DNA from 2 places in the Hymenobacter seoulensis genome. Region 1 is predicted to be linked to the other one. Evidence: riboswitches for the same ligand, from Rfam matches in the RefSeq annotation. Region 1 holds a riboswitch; the other holds the start of a gene.
What was found. Region 1 has a riboswitch for cobalamin ahead of ACYVHC_RS11130 (TonB-dependent receptor). Riboswitches for the same ligand answer to the same signal wherever they lie in the genome.
Positions count from the first base shown of each region.

Region 2: it holds a riboswitch for cobalamin, as region 1 does, so the genes downstream of both, ACYVHC_RS00965 (acyl-CoA thioesterase) here and ACYVHC_RS11130 (TonB-dependent receptor) in region 1, are expected to answer to the same signal.

Region 1 covers NZ_BAAGWD010000002.1:775,598-785,304, reverse strand. The annotation lists gene ACYVHC_RS11160 (SDR family oxidoreductase) at 1-726, shown strand, start outside; gene ahcY (adenosylhomocysteinase) at 799-2,118, opposite strand; gene ACYVHC_RS11150 (DUF4397 domain-containing protein) at 2,273-3,025, opposite strand; gene ACYVHC_RS11145 (hypothetical protein) at 3,253-3,792, shown strand; gene ACYVHC_RS11140 (THUMP-like domain-containing protein) at 4,018-5,205, shown strand; gene ACYVHC_RS11135 (DNA-3-methyladenine glycosylase) at 5,267-5,866, opposite strand; cobalamin riboswitch at 5,985-6,205, shown strand; gene ACYVHC_RS11130 (TonB-dependent receptor) at 6,381-8,345, shown strand; gene ACYVHC_RS11125 (YncE family protein) at 8,410-9,492, shown strand; gene ACYVHC_RS11120 (hypothetical protein) at 9,587-9,707, opposite strand, start outside.
Region 2 covers NZ_BAAGWD010000001.1:208,601-218,307, reverse strand. The annotation lists gene ACYVHC_RS00970 (MFS transporter) at 1-1,087, opposite strand, end outside; cobalamin riboswitch at 1,208-1,414, shown strand; gene ACYVHC_RS00965 (acyl-CoA thioesterase) at 1,619-2,026, shown strand; gene ACYVHC_RS00960 (hypothetical protein) at 2,176-2,502, shown strand; gene ACYVHC_RS00955 (NAD(P)/FAD-dependent oxidoreductase) at 2,657-4,231, shown strand; gene ACYVHC_RS00950 (CoA-binding protein) at 4,332-4,691, shown strand; gene ACYVHC_RS00945 (hypothetical protein) at 4,886-5,320, shown strand; gene ACYVHC_RS00940 (gliding motility-associated C-terminal domain-containing protein) at 5,398-7,710, opposite strand; gene ACYVHC_RS00935 (RNA polymerase sigma factor) at 8,068-8,646, shown strand; gene ACYVHC_RS00930 (hypothetical protein) at 8,627-9,445, shown strand; gene ACYVHC_RS00925 (porin family protein) at 9,472-9,707, shown strand, end outside.

The sequences.
Region 1 (9,707 bases):
CAGGAAGCGGTTGGCCTAGGGCATCGGGTAGATGTGCTGCTCTGCGATTTATCGGATCTGGAGCAGGTGCGCCGGGCCGGAGCTGAGTTCAACCAGCGTTATCAGCACCTCGATGTACTGGTGAATAATGCCGGCCTCTTGTTTGGCCAGCCCCGGCAGCTATCCAACGATGGCTTTGAAATGACGCTGGCCACCAACCACCTCGGACCATTTTTACTTACCGCATTGCTCTTTGAGCGGCTGCAGCAAAGCCCGGCGGCACGCATCATCAATGTAGCGTCCATGGGCTATAAGCTAGCCAAACCGCGGCTCGATGATCTGAACCAAGACCAGGGCTATAGCCCCTTGCAACAATACGGCAACACAAAGCTCTACAATATCCTGTTCACGCAGGAGCTAGCCCGCCAGCTTCGCGAGCGAGGCATTTCCAACGTCGTCACGAACAGCTTGCACCCGGGCGTTATCGCCAGCAACTTCGGCGACAACGCCAAAGGCTGGCTAGCGAAGGGCACCAAGCTGCTGCGCCCATTCATGATTTCAACCGAGAAAGGAGCCGAGACTACCCTGTATTTGGCCACAAACCCAGCGGCCGGACAAGTCAGTGGCGGCTTCTTCGCCAAAAAGAAAGCCGAGCCTGTAAAGCACGCTTTCAATACGCCTCAGAACACGCTCCAGCTGTGGCTGGAAACAGAACGGATGGTGCAGCGCAATTTCTTTCAGGACTAGCCCCCTACAAACAAAAAACCCGCCCGGCGTAGTGCCAGGCGGGTTTTCTTGTATTCGCTAGGTCGAAACGGCTTAGTAACGGTACAGGTCCGACTTGAAGGGGCCTTCCACTGGTACGTTGATGTACTCGGCCTGCTTCGGCTTCAGCTCGTCCAGCTCCACACCAATTTTGGCGAGGTGCAGGCGGGCTACCTTCTCATCGAGGTGCTTGGGTAGGGTGTACACTTTGTTTTCGTACTGATCAGCGTTCTGCCACAGCTCCAGCTGCGCCAGCGTCTGGTTCGTGAACGAGTTCGACATTACAAACGATGGGTGACCGGTAGCGCAACCTAGGTTTACCAAGCGGCCTTCGGCGAGGATAATTACCTCTTTACCATCGATGTTGTAGATGTCAACCTGTGGCTTTACCGTGTCTTTGGTGTGGCCATAGTTTTTGTTGAGCCATGCCATGTCAATTTCATCGTCGAAGTGACCGATGTTGCAGACAATGGCTTTGTCCTTGAGGGCCCGGAACGAAGCTTCCGTAATGATGTCGCAGTTGCCGGTGGCAGTTACCACGATATCAGCTTCTTTGATGGCATTCTCCATCTTCTTCACCGCGTAGCCGTCCATAGCAGCCTGCAGAGCGCAGATGGGGTCAATTTCCGTTACGATAACGCGGGCGCCAGCACCACGCAGGGAAGCGGCAGTACCTTTTCCTACGTCGCCGTAACCAGCTACTACGGCAATTTTACCGGCCATCATCACGTCGGTAGCGCGGCGAATGGCGTCTACCGCCGACTCTTTGCAACCGTACTTGTTATCGAACTTCGATTTGGTAACCGAGTCGTTTACGTTGAAGGCTGGCATAGGAAGCGTGCCATTCTTAACACGGTCCAGCAGGCGCAATACGCCCGTAGTAGTTTCTTCCGATAGACCTTTGATGCCGCTAGCCAGCTCAGGGTACTGATTCAGCACCATGTTGGTCAGGTCGCCGCCGTCATCGAGAATCATGTTCAGAGGCTGACGCTCCTCGCCAAACCACAGAGTTTGCTCGATGCACCAGTTGAATTCTTCCTCGTTCATGCCCTTCCAAGCATACACTGGGATGCCCGCCGCCGCAATAGCAGCCGCCGCATGGTCCTGGGTAGAGAAGATGTTGCACGACGACCACGTAACGTCAGCACCCAGCGCAATCAGCGTTTCGATGAGGACAGCGGTTTGAATGGTCATGTGCAGGCAACCGGCAATGCGCGCACCTTTTAGGGGCTGGCTGGCGCCGTATTCCTCACGAAGAGCCATCAAACCGGGCATTTCTGCTTCGGCCAGACGGATTTCTTTCCGGCCCCATTCGGCCAGAGACATGTCTTTTACTTTGTACGGAGCGTAAGCCGTAGTCTTGGTATCAACCATGATGTAGATAGCTGGATGCGTTGTCGCTTTTCAACCACAAAGGTACTCAATTTGTTGCTGTTTTTCTGCCGCCGCTGACAGTCAGCGCTTTAAACAGAAAAGCCTACCCTCTGATGAAGGTAGGCTTTCCGGAAGGTTAAAGCAACAGTGCTACCTAGTTGTTTTGGATGATAACAGCTTGAGCCTGTTGAGCAGCAGGAACTCCTGCGCCAGCAATGCCACGTACTACAACCGTGTATATCTTACCGGCTTCAAAGGTTTTTGTACCCGTACCGGTGCCAGTTCCATCACCTACTGCTAATACCTGGGTCCGTAGAGTGCCAGTAGATGTTACACTCAGGTTAAGAGGCCCGGCGTTCACCACCACAAAACCAGAGGCGGCGGCAAATGCTACATCCGGGGTCAGATCGGTGTAAGCACCACCGGGCACCGGAGAAGGCACGCTCAGTCTGACAGGGGAGGGAGCACCTACAGCTAAGTGCACCAAACGGATTTTTGCCTGGTTAGCAGCGGGCACTGACAAGTCATCTGTCACGGGCAACAGCGCTGCACTACCAATACTAGCGGTGGGCGAGTATACAAAAACCGAGTAATTCTGGTCTTTCGAAAGAGTTAAGGCTTGCTGAGTGGCTGTCTGAGTGCCGTTATTAATCTTCAGCGTGGGGGCACCAGAGTTTACCTTCAGGTAAGGGCTGCTCTGACCATAGTTCAGCTGCCCTACCTGCTTGTCATCAACCAAGGCTGTTACCTGCGTGTTGACAGAGGCCGCCGCATGCGAAATCAATACACTGCTCTGATCCGGGGCAGCCTCGTTATCGTTGTCATCGGAGCAGGAGGAAAAAGCGAGTGCAGCAGGCAGAAGGGTAAGCAAAGCAGCTGGGCGCAGGAAGGAGTTCAGGGTTTTCATATGCATGAAAATTGGTGAATTGCCCGTCAGAACGAAGGCACTCCTGATTTTGTTGGATGACAACTAAAACTTTTCCTCGACGAATTGCACTTTTTTCTCGCTGGGGCGCTTAGTGACCTGAGTATTTGTGCTGTAAATTTGTCTTCATGCCCCAATTGCTTTCATCCCCTCATTTAGGCGTTTTACGTCGTTCTGCGCTTGTTGCTTCCTGCGTTCTTGGCTTGTCGATGACGAGCAAGGCGCAATTGGCTCCTACCGTTATTCGCCTAAGCCCCGAAGACAAGGAGCGCGGCCTGAATGGGGTGCAGAAAAACTTCTTTTTCACGACAGGATACAGCACCACGGATGCGGATTACCGCAGCGCGGGCTTCTTTGGGCAGCGTTTGCGCCCTTACCTGGCCGGCAATCAGGAGGCGTTGGATAACCTAAACCGTTACCGCCGCCAAAAATGGCTGTTTCTGGCTGAACGCCTTACGTTTGTGAGTGCCGTGGGCCTGTACAGCCAGCAGGTGTTGTCGCTGGATGAAAAGCAGCAGTACTTCAACAACACCCAGCAGGTGGCGGCTGGCGTAGCACTGGCTAGCCTATTAAGCAACATCTTTATTTCGCGCAACACCAACTCGCATTTTCAGCGGGCGGTGGAGTCGTACAACGCAGGTGCTCCGGCGGCCCGGCATGGCGCGCTGCAGCTCCGGCCTACTTCGGTGGGGCTGGCTGCTAGCCGCACCGGCAAGCCAATGCTGGCGTTGAGTTGGAGCCTGCGGTAATACCACTTGCTTTTTTTATTCCGGGCCGAGCCTAGAACGCTTCGTTTGCCAGTTGTGGCAGCGTGGTTTCTGGCTCGGTCCGGAATACTTTTTTTATCTGATGGCTACCAAGTAAGCTGGCGCAAGGGAAACCTCGCGCGTTTCTGCCTACGTTTGGCGCTCCCTTTTGCTTTGCCCGGGGCCTGGCTCACGTCCGACCCTGACGTACTTTCGTAGGAAACCTACATGGAATACCCGCTGCCGACAGCAGCTCGGCGATACGTTGCCGAGCACCTGCACGACGACCCAGCCCAACTTGCTTTGCAAGCCCGCCGCTACCCCGGCCTGCCCATTCCGGACTTGGTTCGCCAAATCCAGGCCCGCCAAAAAGCTCGCGCCAAACTCCCTACCTGGGCCGATAACCCAGACCTCGTTTTTCCGCCCACGCTATCCGTAGAGCAGGCTTCCTCTGCCCGAACTGCCGCGTTTAAAGCCTCTTTGGTGCAGGGAGAAAGGCTAGCAGACCTGACCGGTGGCTTCGGGGTTGACTCGGCATATTTTGCTGCTACCGTGTCCGAGGTGCATTATGTGGAGCGTAATGCGGCACTTACGGATGTAGTGCGCTACAACTTGGCGCAACTAGGTATTGAAAACGTGCAGTGCCACAACGAGGATGCTACGCACTTTTTGCGCAATACGCCGGACACCTTCGATTGGCTATACCTCGACCCCGCACGCCGGGACACAGCCGCCAAGAAAATATTTCGGTTGCAGGATTGTGAGCCCGACGTGCTGCGCATCATGCCGCTGCTGCTGCAAAAAAGCCAGCGCGTACTACTGAAAACTTCGCCTATGCTTGACATTGAGCTGGCCATTCAGGAGTTGCGCCACGTGCGCCGCCTGTGGGTGGTGTCAGTCGATAATGAGTGCAAGGAGGTGTTGTATGAGCTTACCGCGGAACCAGCCGTAGATCCGGAGCGCTTCACGGTGAATTTACTGCGCACAGGCAAGCAGCAGGAGTTTCGGCTGAACCGAGCGCGGGAGGCGCGAGCCATTGCGCGCTACGCCGAGCCGCAACAGTTCCTCTATGAGCCAAATGTAGCCGTATTGAAAGCCGGGGCCTTTAAAAGCATCGGAACGGCTTTTGAGTTGCTGAAACTGCACCAGCACAGTCATCTGTACACCTCCGATACCCTGCGCCCCGAGTTTCCGGGCCGCATTTTCCGAATCAAAGGGGTAGAGAAATACGATGGCCAGGCGTTGCGCACCTACCTGGGACCTGATGTACGGGCCCACGTCACGACGCGCAATTTCCCTGATACCGTAGCTGAGTTCCGGCACCGCACCGGCATTAGAGAAGGCGGCGACCTGTATCTGTTTGCTACCACCAATCTGGAAGGCAAGCTGATGGTGCTGGTCTGCGAGAAGCTGTAACCATAGCATCCAATATAACCGCCCCCGCCTGAACAGTTCTGCTCAGGCGGGGGCGGTTTGGCTATTTGGCGGGGCTAGTCCAGGGGTTGCCTTTCAAGCGGAAACGCCAGGGCAGTGCGGCATCGGCGCCAGCGTAGTCAATGCCCACGCGCGGGGACGCTACTATTTCCGCTCCGTTTACTGCCTCTCCAACGTCCTCCAGCCAGATAGTATCACCTGTCAGATCGGTGCCGTAATGGGCGGTGGTAATACCAAGTGCTTGCGTGAGCAAGCCAGGGCCGCCGGTCAGGTTGCGCTTTACGGAGGACATGTCGCGGCGCAGCAGCATTTCCGGAATTCCCTCCAGCGGCTCCAGCCCCCGAATCAGGACGGCGTCGGCCTTGCCTTCCTCGTTCGTAATAAGGTTGAACAGCGTGTAGCGCCCATAAATCAGGTAGGTATAGGCCACGCCGCCGGGCTCGTACATGATGCGGGTTCGAGCAGTGTAGCGCCCTAGGTGCGAATGGCATGCTTGGTCGTTGAGGTGAGCATACGCCTCCGTCTCGACGATGCGGCCACCCGTCAGGACGCCGTTGATACGGGTGAACAGGTGCTTGCCCAGCAGTTCTTGGGCGATGACAACCGGATCAGGACGCCGGTAAAAGGCCAGGGGAAGTTTCAAGAGCAGCGGTAGAAATAAGGTACAGTTTAACCCAGCGCGCATCGCCTGGCGGCGCCTAGGCCGGCACGCGGGGCAAACCTTCTACGCAAGCCCGGCGCTAAAGCTTCCGTACATTTTCTATCTTTGCGGCTGTAAAGGTGGCCAGACCCTAATTGTGGGGCGAGGCTGAAAAGGGAATTCGGTTTAAATCCGGAGCTGTCCCCGCAACTGTACGCTTCATGAGTTGGTGCGTCACACCAAGCCACTGTTTCTGTGAAAGCTTTCTTAGGAAGGCCCGAGAAATGGGAAGGCGACGCATCTGAAGCAAGCCAGGAGACCTGCCTTTGCATTTCCCATGTTCAGCGCCTGCGGAGGAAGGGCGGAGAATGAATACAGTAGTGGCGTTTCGGCGCCGCAGAGCACCTATCTGTTTTCGGCCTCGGCTTCGAGGAAGGGCTAGTAGCATAGCAATGCACAGTAGCCTGCCCAGAAGTTTTGAACTGAATTTTTCGATTGCGAAAATTTGGTTCGGAAGATGCATTTCAACAAGTGGCTTCTGCTGAAAAAGCAGAGTTGCCGGTTAGCGCTAAGTGCAGGCCTAGTAGCCTGCACGGTGCCCAGCGTGGCGCAATCGGTGATACCGGCTGATTCGGCGCGCATCCAGCAGTTGCCCACGGTGCGGGTGGCCGGTATCCGGCCCGAGCGGTTTGCCGTGGGCAGCCGCCGCATCACCCTCGATTCGCTAGCTCTTGCCACCTACCAAACCGGTACGCTGGCTGATGTGCTAAGCGCGCGCACGGCGCTTTACCTCCGCAACTACGGCCCCGGCCAACTGGCTTCCATCACCATGCGCGGCACCTCGGCGCGCCATACGGCGGTACTCTGGAATGGCTTCAACATCAACTTACCCTCTTTAGGCGAAGCGGACCTAGCCCTTTTTCCGGCCAGCGCCACCACCCGAGTCGATATTCAGCCTGGCCCGGCTAGTGCCACGTACGGCAGCGGCGCCATTGGGGGCACGCTACTGCTTTCAGCGCCGGTGCGCTGGGGCGCGGGCTGGCACGGAAGCGTGCAAAGCGACCTGGGCAGCTTTGGACTGCGCGCCGGCACCGTAGAGGCTGGTTTCAGCAACCAGAAGCTGGCCCTGCGTACCAACCTGCTGTATCGGGAGGCCGAGAACAACTTTCCGTACTTCACTACTGAAGCCATCGGGCGCGTCCGTCGTCGGCAGGAAAACGCGGCCTTCCGGCAGTTTAGCTTCACCCAAGACCTAGCCTTGCGGCTAGGGCAACGTGGCGAGCTGACAGCAGCCGTGTGGCTCACGGACGCCGACCGCCACATTCAGCCCGGCATCGGCACCAATAACACCCACGCCCAGGAACGCGACCAGAGCCGCCGCCTGCTGGCCGGGTATCGGCGCGTAGGCACTACGCATGAGTGGGCCGGGCGCGTGGCGTGGTTTGAAGACATCATCAATTACCGCGACGATGTGAGTGGCCTCAGCGAATCGAGGGTGCGTACAACCCAGGCACAGGTTGAACACACGTGGCGGCTGGCACCCAACGCCTCGGTGCGGGCAGGAGCCGAGGCCCAACATTTTGCAGCGCAAGTTGATGGTTATGGTACTGCCCCGCGCACTGAAAACCGCTTTTCCGGCTTCGCGCTGCTGCGCTACGACCCGCGGCCTAGAATACAACTGTCATTGAACCTGCGGCAGGCCGTGCTGCCCGGCCGCCAGCCACCGCTCACGCCCACGCTAGGTGCCGAGTGGCTGGCGCTGCAAACCACTAGCCACGCCATTAGCCTGAAGGGCAACGCCTCGCGCAGCTACCGTGCCCCTACCCTCAACGAGCGATACTGGCGCCCCGGCGGCAACCCCAACCTGCTACCTGAACAAGGGCTGGGCTACGAAGGCGGCTTGGTGCACGTGCTAACCCTAGCACCGGCGCACCTTCGGCTGCAAACCGAGCTAACTGGCTACCACCAGCTAGTAGATAACTGGGTACAATGGACGCCGGGCGTTTCGTATTGGTCGCCGCGCAACCTGCGGCAGGTGTGCGCCCAGGGTCTGGAAGCCAGCACCCAGCTGGAATGGCAGCCGAAAACTTATCATCTCACGGCCCGCGCTTCGTACGGCTTCACCAGCTCGCGCAAAACCAAAGGCACTCCTGATGATGCCGACCCAACCGGCCGGCAGCTGCCCTTTGTACCGATGCATACGGCTGCTTTCAGCACCGACCACCAGTGGCACCAGTGGCAGCTCGGCACTACCCTCACCTTCACGGGCAAGCGGTTTACTGATGCCTCGGCCACGGAGTTCATCCCTTCCTATCTGCTGATAAATGCCGCTGTGGGCCGCACGCTGGTGCTACAGCCCAACTGGAAGCTGCTCGTGCTGGCGCAGGGCTACAACCTCACCAACCAAGACTACCAGAGCTACCAGAACCGCGCCATGCCGCCCCGCTCAGGTGCCCTGAGTTTGCGGCTACTGTGGCGCTGAGGCCAGTTTGTAACAACCAGATTTTTAGCAACATCCCTAACCATTTTTCCTTATTACTTTTCGTATGACACCCTTTTCCGCCCTTTCTGCTCGCTCCCTTCACCTGCTATGGGCTCCGGCTTTGGCACTTAGCCTAGCTTCCTGCGGCTCCGATTCTGATCCGGAAGCAGTTGAGGTGCCTACTAATAGCGTGCTGATTGTAAACGAAGGCAACTTTCAGAAAGCCAATGCCGAAGTAAGCGTGTTCGGCAAAACCAGCGGCAGCCTGCTGTATAAGTCGGCCTTTAGTGCTGCCAACAAGCGCAACCTCGGCGACGTGGCCCAGAGCATCAGCATAAAGGGCAGCACGGCCTATATTGTGGTTAACAATAGCAATAAGCTAGAAGTGGTGTCGCTACCCAACTTCAAATCCGCCACCATTGAGGGACTGAAACTGCCCCGCTATTTCGAGGCCGCTTCCGCCGACAAAGGCTACGTAACGGAAACTGTATCCTACGATGTGCCCGCCGGTCAAGTATCGGTTATCGACCTCAAAACTAACCGCGTTACCAAAAGCATTGCCGTAGGTGCGCAACCCGAGCGGCTATTGGTAGCTGGCAACCGCCTATACGTAACCAACAGCGGCGCCAACACCGTCACGGTCATCAATACCACCACCGACGAGGTAGAAGGCACGATACCCGTGGGCGACTCGCCGAATAGCTTGGTGCAGGACCGCAACGGCAACGTATGGGTACTGAACGGCGGCCAAACCGTGTACAACACCGATTACACCGTGGATTACACGCGCACTACCAAAGGCAGCCTCTCGAAGATTGTGCCCGGCCAGCTCACGGCTACTACCCGCGAGGTAAGCTCCAACCTCAGCTCGCCGGGCCGCCTGGCCATCAACGGGTCCAAAGACCGGCTCTATTACGTGTATCGGGGCGGTGTGTACTCGCTGGGCGTTGATGAGGCCACGCTGCCCACACAGCCCCTGATTCGGCGCAACTTTTATGGCTTGGGCGTTGATCCGCAGGATAACACCATTTACGGTGGCATCGGTAGTTTCACGGCCGCTGACAAGGTAATCCGCTACCGCGCCAACGGTACAGCCATTGATTCCTTTACTGTTAATATCGGCCCGAACGGTTTTGCCTTTTACTAGGCCTAGGCAAGCAATAAACCTTACCCTATCTATACACAAAAAGCCGCCCCACATTGGGGCGGCTTTTTGTGTATAGATAGGGTAAGGCCGCGCATTAGTCGGCTATGCCATCGTTGTTTTTGTCTTTGCGGTTGGCCGCATCTTCATAAACTTCCCGGCCTGTCGGGCTGTTGTCGGTACTGCGGTTCAGGCCGGAGGTGGCTGAGTCACCGCCA
Region 2 (9,707 bases), on a different contig from region 1:
CTTTCACCACTGCATTGATGGAGGTATAGCCGCTGACTACTACCAGTGCCACCACAAGCAACCCAAACGCCGCGCCGGGCCCGGAAGCATGCTCCAGGGCCTTCAGCAGCGGCACGGTTAGCAGTGTGGCACCTACCCCGAAAAACAACAGCACCGGCCGACGCCCGATTCGGTCGGAAACGGCACCTAGTAATGGCTGCAGCAGCATCGCTACCCCTAGGGCACCAAAGGAAACCAGCGTCGCCTGCCCCTTCGTGAAGCCGGTAGTATTCACCAGAAACTTCTGGATGTAGGTAGTAAAGGTGTAGAACACAACCGTGCCGCCCAAGGTAAGCCCCACCACCGTCAGGACTTCGCGCGGGTGGCGGAGCAGCAAGGTTAGTTGGCTGGGCTTGTTTGCTTGCGCTTCGTCGGTGGTGGCGTGGCGGGTGAAGGCATCGGTTTCTTCCATGGCGCGCCGCAGATACAACGCTACTAGGGCCGCGGCCGCTCCAATACCGAAAGGCACCCGCCAACCCCAGGCGTACATTTGGTCGGAGGTTAAGGCCTGTTGCAGACCTAGCTGCACAAACAGGGCCAGCAGTTGCCCGGCAATCAGGGTGACGTATTGAAAGCTGGAAAAGAAGCCCCGGTTGCGCTGGTCGGCCATTTCGCTCAGGTAGGTAGCCGAGGTGCCGTACTCGCCGCCCACGCTCAGGCCCTGTAGCAGGCGCGCCAGCACCAGCAGCACCGGCGCCGCTACCCCAATCTGCTGGTAAGAAGGCGTGAGGGCAATGAGTAAGGAGCCGCCACACATCAGGAGCACCGAGGCCAGCAGCGCCGCCTTGCGCCCGGCGCGGTCAGCGTACACGCCCATCAGCCAACCGCCCAGCGGCCGCATCAGAAAGCCCACTGCAAAAATGGCCGCCGAGTTAAGGAGTTGCGCCGTCAGGTCGCCCTTCGGAAAGAACGCTGGCGCGAAATACAAGGCAAACGCCGAGTACACGTACCAGTCGTACCACTCCACTAGGTTGCCCACGGAACCGCTAAAAATGGAGCGGATGCGCGAGGCCATGGTGCGCGGCGCCTGAGAAACAGAATAAGCCATAGGAAGGATGCGAGGAAAGCCAGCGGCCGAAAATAGCGGAATACCAGTAAGCGCCGGCAGTGGTCCGCGCATCTGTGCCAGGTTCTGCTACCTTTGGCGAATCGTTCTTTGTCTGTTATTCCAGTCAGACGAGCGGCAGGTTGCTGGCCCTAGGCCAGCACGAAAAGGGAACCGGGTGCAACTCCCGGACAGACGCGCTACTGTAAGTACCGGCGGCCTACGGGCCGCGGCTGCTTTCCGGTTAGCCCATTGCCCGGCATGTACCCGGGTGAGAAGGGCGGAAAGCAGGGTACAAGTCAGGAGACCTGCCTGCCGCTGTTGATGAGAAGGTTCCTTCGCGACTTGAGGGCCTTGTCGGGTGCTGCTATGGAGCTCGTTGAAGTATCCCTCTACCACTACTAGGTATCTGCGGGGGTGAAAGGCACGAACGCACCTAGCACCTCGGTAAGCGCATTTTAGGCTAGCAACAGGACCCCACGGAGGCAGACCAAAGCACTAGCTGTGGTTTCACTTTTCACCTTTCCTGCTCTAATGTCAACGCTTGCCGAAAAAATCAGCCGGGCCGAAACGCGCATTTTTAAAGCCGTTTTTCCCAACACCACCAACCACTACGATACCCTGTTTGGGGGCACTACCCTGCACCTCATGGACGAAGTGGCCTTCATAACTGCTACCCGCTTTAGCCGCCTCAAAATGGTCACGGTGTCATCTGATAAAGTTGACTTTACCCACCCTATTCCTGGGGGTACCTTAGTTGAGCTGATCGGGCGCGTGGAGCACGTAGGCAACACTAGCCTTAAGGTGCGAGTAGAGCTGTTTGTGGAGCAAATGTATTCCGAGGAACGACACCGGGCTGTGTCGGGCTTATTCACGTTTGTGGCCATTGATGAGCACAAGCGTCCAGTCCGGATTCTGAGCCCCGATGTGGCTGCCGTATAGGAAACGGGCCATTACTGCTTGCCGAGATGCTACGAGGTGAGTGCTTCGAAACAAGCGTGTTACGGGTGAGTTACAGGATTATTTTTATAGGAGACTGAACCTTTATTGTCGTGTTTCACGTTTGAAATGCCGTTCCCTTGTCCTATAGTATGGCAACTGAAAAGAATTACTCACCTGAAATGAATGCCCGTTTGGAACAGTCATTTCGGGAAGCGGATGTAGCCCGCGAAGAACTAACCGACTCTATGGCAAATTCAGTGGCCGCTAACTGCGACCTACTTCACCACGGCCTTGTAAGCGCCAAAGGGTTAGAAGTTACAACCGAAATGTACCGGCATCTGCTGGGCAATCTGCTACGCCATCCCTCCGGCGAAGTCCGGACGCAGGCGCTAACGCTCTTCAACGAATCGATGGAGAAATTCTGGCCCCGTTTGCAGTCTTCCTCCGGAGGAACGCCATCCGAGGGGCACTACTAGCCCCACGCCATTTTTCACTGGTTCCGCACCCGTATATAAGCCTCGGAAAGCTCGTTGCAGCTTTTCGGGGCTTTTTGCTGCTTTAGAGCTGCGTATCTTTGCACTTCCGTTACAGTCCTTACGGTTCAAAGGCTAACTCCCTTTCACCTTTAGTATGCCTACTACCCAAGAAATTGAACTGCTGCTCCCGCCGGAGGTAGCTTTCGATGAGCTAGCCCGCTACCGGGCCTTGCTCGATGCCGCCGGCCTAGTGCCTGGCCAGGCCGATTTTGTGCATTTGCGCAAACGCTCCATTGATGCTCGGGGCCGCCAGCCGCTCGTGCGCCTACGCGCCGACATCTACCAGACCCCACCGCCGGCTGAGCTGTTTGGCCCCTGGTTTACGTATCCTGATGTCAGCCAGGCCCGTCGCTCGGTCCTTATAGTAGGTGCCGGGCCAGCCGGGCTGTTTGCGGCGTTGCGAGCTATTGAGCTGGGCATAAAGCCCATTGTGGTGGAGCGCGGCAAAGACGTACGTACCCGCCGCCGCGACCTAGCCGCCCTCAACAAAGAGCACCTGGTCAACCCTGACTCCAACTATTGTTTTGGAGAAGGCGGCGCCGGCACGTATTCCGATGGCAAGCTCTATACCCGCTCCACCAAGCGCGGCGACATCCAGCGGATTCTGCGCCTGCTGGTGCAGCACGGCGCTACCCCCGATATCCTCGTCGATGCGCATCCGCACATTGGCACCAACAAGCTGCCCTATGTGGTGGCCGCCCTGCGTGATAGTGTGCTGCAAGCTGGGGGCGAAGTGCACTTCGAAACCCGCGTGGATGACCTGATTCTGGAGCACAACCACTTACGCGGCGTGGTAACGGCTAGTGGCCAAGCGCTGGAAGCCGATGCCGTGATTCTGGCTACTGGCCACTCCGCCCGCGACATTTATGAACTGCTGCACCGCCGAGGTGTGCTGATTGAGGCCAAGCCGTTTGCCTTGGGTGTGCGCGTAGAGCACCCGCAACAGCTCATCGACCAAGCCCAGTACCGCCGCCAAGACCGGGGTGTACTGCCAGCTGCTTCGTACTCTTTGGTGCATCAAACCCAGTGGAAAAGCCAGCAGCGTGGCGTATTTTCCTTTTGCATGTGCCCCGGCGGCTTTATTGTGCCGGCAGCCACCGCTCCGGGTGAGGTGGTGGTGAATGGCATGAGCCCTAGCCGCCGCGATTCACGCTTTGCTAATTCCGGTATAGTAGCGGCCGTGGAGCTAGAGGACATGGATGTGCGCCAGTACGGGGCCTTGGCGGGCCTGCGGTTTCAGCAGCAGATTGAGCAGCGCGCCTGCCAGTTGGCCGGCAACACGCAGCTAGCACCCGCCCAGCGCCTCGGCGACTTTTTGAAAAGCAAAGTTTCGCCGGAGCTGCTGGAAACTAGCTACCAGCCCGGTCTCGTGTCGGTGCCGATGGACAAAGTGCTGGGTGCAGGACTGGCGGAGCGGCTGCGCCAAGGCTTCCAGAACTTTGGGCGTAAGATTCCGGGGTACGCCACCAACTTGGCTCAGATTGTGGGGGTAGAAAGCCGCACCTCCTCGCCCGTCCGGATTCCGCGCGACCGGGACACGCTGCAACACCCCGTGGTACGCGGCCTGTTTCCGTGCGGCGAAGGTGCTGGGTACGCTGGCGGTATTGTGTCGGCGGCTATGGATGGGGAGCGGTGCGCCGAGGCCGTTTTGGCTTCTATTAGGGCCTAGTACATGGCTGCTAGCCCGCTTTTGCTCGTATAACCTCAGCACTACGTTTTCCTTTCTCACTACAAACAGCCGACGGCCTCAGGCTGAACGCTCGCAGCATATGAAAAAGACCCTTGTTCTTGGGGCTAGTGATAACCCCTCACGCTACGCCTACCGGGCGGTGCATCAGCTTAAAAACCACGGCCACGAAGTGGTGCCCGTTGGTATTCGTAAAGGCCAGGTGGCGGGCCTTGATATCCGGACGGACCGCCCCACGGCTACCGATGTGGATACGGTAACGCTGTACGTGGGCCCGCAAAACCAGCCCGGCTGGTACGATTATATTCTGGACCTAAACCCCAAGCGTATCATTTTCAACCCCGGCACCGAAAATCCGGAGCTAGAGGAGCTGGCCCAGCAGCGCGGCATCCGCACCGAAGAAGCCTGCACCTTAGTTATGCTTTCGGTAGGCCAGTACTAGCCTTCTAAGTATCAGTAACCCTGCTCGCAGCGCCCTACTCTCTGAACCACGTTCAGGCGGTAGGGCGCGGCTTTGTTTTATTCAGGCTAGTTACGATACTAGACCCTCCTATTGATTCAACCCGGCACAAATATTGTTCAATTCAAGAAATCAGATTTTTGCTGCCTTTTTACTTATCCTTTTTTGCTACCTATATGAAAAAAGCTCTCCTCTTGCTTATTCCGGGTGTATTTGCGGCAGCCAGCTGTGTTACGCAAACCGGGGATGTGGCTCCCTCCCATACCGTTCGGGTTAATATCCGGGCCACCAACATGACGAGCGGTTATGCCGCCGATATGCGGGTGCTGATGGATGCGGGAAAAAGCACAACCACGGTATATTCTAAAAACGCTTTTCAGGGCAATGAAACGTTCATGCATGAGGAGAAACCGGTAGCCGCTGGTACTACCTTTACTGCGGAGGTTGGTTTTCAACCCGTTTCAGGCCAGGCCGGCGCCGTCCCGATAAACACGACACTGACGGCTACTATTTTGGTGGATGGCGTGGTAAAAAACACGGTTACGCTTACGGGCGCTACCCCCGTAAATACGGCAGGCGCCCGAGCGGCTACTATTTCGGCAACGTTGTAAGCAGCTACTACCCTTCTTATAAACCGAGAAAGCTAGATCACCTGTGGGTCTGGCTTTCTCGGTTTCAAGCACCTAGGCTAACGGGCAATTTCAAACCAGCCTTTATACGACCTACCGTTATCCAGCGTGAAAAGATAGTAGTACATGCCCGGCACACAGCCCTCACCACCAAAAGTATTCTGGTAGTTGCGGGTGTGGTACACCTGCTTGCCATAGCGGTTGTAAATGGCCAGCGTGTTGCTGGGATAAAGCCGGACATTATCAATGGTAAGCACGTCGTTTTTCCGGTCGCCATTGGGGGTGATGATATTGTAGAAGCCCAGCTTATTCTCAAACGAAACGCAGGCATCGTTGGAGCGGGAGGTTCGCGGGGTAGCATCCGTACTCACTGCCTCTACCCGAAAGCACTGCCCGAAGCCAGCCGGACCGCTAGGTAATACCGCCGAAAGCGTAGTTCCGCTGACGGTAGCTACAATTTCCGGCGGGCCAGTATCGGCTACACGGCTGATGCGGTACTGCTGCACCACAAAGCCTTCGTAGGGACTCCAGCTTACCTGTACCGTGCCGGGCACACGCGTATCAGGAGCTTCGGTGGCGGTAGCCTTGGTTAGGATGGTAGTGTGTTGTTGGCTGCTCAGCACGGTTCCGCAGGCGTTCAGCAACTCCAGTCGATAATGGTAGGCGCTGGCATCGGCGTCTAGGCCCGTATCTAGGAAAGTAGTGGCCGTATTGGCTGCGGTGCCTACGGTGGCAAACGGACCAGTGCTGCCGGCTGCACGCCGCAGTACGCGCACCTGGCTCACATTAACGGCATTGTTCGGTACAGCTAAGCTCAAGGTAATGCTGCGGTCAGATGTGTCAACGGAGGCGGCATCTAGCTGCACCTGGGCGTTATCGGGTTTCAGGGTAAAGCTGGCTGAGCACCCGCCGGTCTGTGCTACGCTCAGCACCGTGTTACTAGCCCCCGGCGGCAGGCTAACCTGCACGGTATTGGTACCCTGCCCCTGCACTATCGCTCCCTCAGCCACAGACCACTGGTACGCTTCACCGGGCAGACCGTTCACGGTGTAGAGAAGGGCGCTAGCCCCTTCCGGGCAGTAAAAGGGCGAGCCGGTGATAGTGAGCGGCACTACAGTTATGCGGAAAACGGTAGCCCCGGTTTTCTTATTGCAGTTTTCGTCGGTGCCAGTTATCAGCACATCATACGGAACGGGGCGGGCATCACCACAACGGGCGTCAAAGCGAAACTGTGCCGTAACTAGGGCAGTACCACTTACGCTCACTACCCCTACGCCACTGCCCACGGGCACTACTCCCGGGTTGTTATTGCAGGTGGCGGCGTAGCGCCCGGGGCCATCAAGCAGCACGCTGCTAGCCCGCAGCGTAAGAGGCAATCCTTCTGGGTCAGTGGCTGATACTCCAAATTCGAGACGCTGTCCTTCCACTACTGTTAGGTTGCGCACATTGCCGGTGGTAGCGGTCAGGGTTGGGGCACCATTGGGCTCGCACAACCGCGTCAGGAGCTGTACATCGCGCCGGGTGGTGCCCAGCAGAACCTCTTGGCCATTCACGGTTCGATATTCTTTTACATCAACGGCCACCACAAACGCCCCACTCAGCGGCGAGTAGTACCGGCTAACGCCCGTGGCGGGGTCAATTTGGGCGCGGCCGCCGACGCCAAACGGCTGCAATACGCTGTAGCCGTTGGTGTAGGGCAATGCAGTGAACGGGTAGCTGTCATCGTCAGGCGCGCTTCCCTGCACCCCGTATGGCGTACTGAAGGAATAGCTAAGCCGGTCGCCATCGGCATCGTAGGCGTTGTTCAAGATCAAGCTGGTATCGCCCCGGCAAATAAACACAACGGCCGTATCCGGAAAAACCGGCGAGGTATTGGGCAGCGCCGTCGGGGCCATCTCCGAAAACAACGTCATGGAGTAGCGGCTCGAGGAAAAAATGTTAGTGATGCCGGCATTCCGCGCCGTAATGTTGCAAACGGCAAAAAAGCCGGCCGCCGATGCAGGCAGGCTTACCACCGTCCGGTACTTGGCCAAGGCCACAAAAACCGCACTACTGTTGGGCAGCGCACACCCACTACCAATGGCCGGATTCACATCTACCAGACTGATGCGTGGGGCTGTTTCCGTGGCAATAGCGCTACTATTGATTGCTTTATCATAAAAGTTGATCAGTACGCTCGCGCTGCCATTGGGAATTGCCGAGTTCTTGTTGATGTAGTGCACCACGGTCACCTCATAGCGAAATGGCGTGCGGCCCGCACCGTTGTTATCGAGGTATCGGTAGGTTATTTCGCCGCCCATTAAGTGAGAGGCCGCAGCCGGAACAGCAGCAAGCAAGCCCAGCAACAGGCAAAACCAGAGTAGAAATTTCATAAGCAAATAGGCGTAGGATAACTCCGCGTAGCAGGTGACTGAAAAGACAACGCCACAATACCGTTTGGGCCCTGACGATACCTAGCAAGCCGCCAAGCCACTGACCTTACTAAAGTACTCTGTAAATCAACGACGCGACTATATAGTTACTATAGCAAACCGCGCCGGGGTCAGAAAGCGAAAGGAAAACAAGAACTTTGCTTTTGGTTCTAGCCGGCTGAGCCCTCCATTTTGTGTTTGAAAAAAGGTTGTAGGCTGCGTTGCTACTTTTTTTTTCTTCCAGGCAACCCTCCCCTGCTAGGCTGCATCTAGCCCCTCAAACAAACTGCTATTGCCCGAACTTTACTCCTGCTTCCCGTGACTGATGCTGACCTCATAGCCGCCTGCCGCCAGGGTAGCAGCCGGGCCCAAAAACTGCTCTATGAGCGGTTTGCCGGCCTGATGCTCTCGGTGTGTCTGCGTTACCTGCGGCGGCGCGAAGATGCCGAGGAAGCCCTTATCGTAGGGTTTACCAAAGTGTTTCGGGCCCTTGATCAATACCGGCACGAAGGCTCGTTTGAAGGCTGGATCCGGCGCATTGTGGTGAACGAGGCCCTCGGGATGCTCCGCCGCAAAGAGCCCATCCACATGGCCATCGACGATTTGACCTACGACACGCCCGCTACCCCCGCCGAGGCCGAAAGCCAGCTCAACGCCGATGACATGCTGGCCCTGCTGGCGGAACTGCCCGCCGGCTACCGCACAGTGTTCAACCTCTACGCTCTGGAAGGCTACACCCACCCCGAAATCGGCGAGCTGCTCGGTATTTCGGAAGGCACCAGTAAGTCGCAGCTCAGTAAGGCCCGGGCCATGCTCCAGCGCCGCCTCGCGGTAGCCAGCACCCAGGCCCGCCCCACCTCCTCAACGAAAGAAGTATATGCAACCGGAAGATATTGATAAGCTGTTCCGCGACCGGCTCCAGGGGCATGCTCCTACACCGCCGGCGTTTATCTGGGCTGAAATAGAAGCCGAAATTCAGCCCCGCCGCAAGCGTCCCGCTATTTGGCTGGCGGCCGCGGCCGTAGCCTTGCTCACGCTGCTCGGTGGCGCTTGGTGGGTGCTTACGGGTGCCAATCCCGGTGGCCTGGGGCAGCCCGAGCTGGCAGCTAGCACGCCCCGGGCTTCGGTCCCCGCTACTACCCCTGAAATAATTTCACCCCCCCAGGCAACCACCCCTAGCGCTTCTCCATCTAGCCCCATAGAAGCCCCGGCCGACGAGCCGGCATCCGTAGTGGCCACTACGGAACCCTCCCTGGAAACCCGGTCTCGGGGTGTACAACCAGACCCCGCTCCAGTGAGTCGCCCCCTCGCCCGGCCCCGCGCTTCGGCACCGCGCCACCTGGCTTTGGCCAGCTCAGACGCACCCCAGGCCCCTAGCGTAGCTTCGGCTACTCCTACCCGGCCCGCGCTTACGGCCCAGCCCCAAGACCCGGAACTGGAGCGCCCTACTGCCTTGCCCACGGCCACGGTGGCTTCCACCGGCCCCATTGAGGTAGAAGTTCGCTCGGCTGCTGAAATGCCCGTTATGGCCGACGCCAATACCGCCCGGCGCCCTCGCCTGACTTCCCTGATTCGGCAGGCCCGTAACGCTGTGAAAGGCGAGCGGGTGAGCCTCACGGACGCTGGCCTGCCGGAATCGGTAACGGTGCAGGCCCGGGTAGCTGGGCACACGCTTACCAAAGTCATTCAACTGTAACTCTCCCCGCTTTTTGCGCCTTTTTTATGAAACGCTACTTCACTTTCCTCGCCTTCCTGCTGCTGAGCCTGGCCACCACCGGCACCTCCCAGGCGGCCTCTGGCACCCCCAACGATGACACCATTCTGGTGAAGCTCCCTAACCAGGCCACCATGACACTGTACGTCAAAGACAAGGCCCAGCTGCGCCAGATGCGCCAGTATAAGCTCGACTCCCTCATCGTACTGCTCGATGCCTACATCACGCAGGCCGAAGCTGCCGG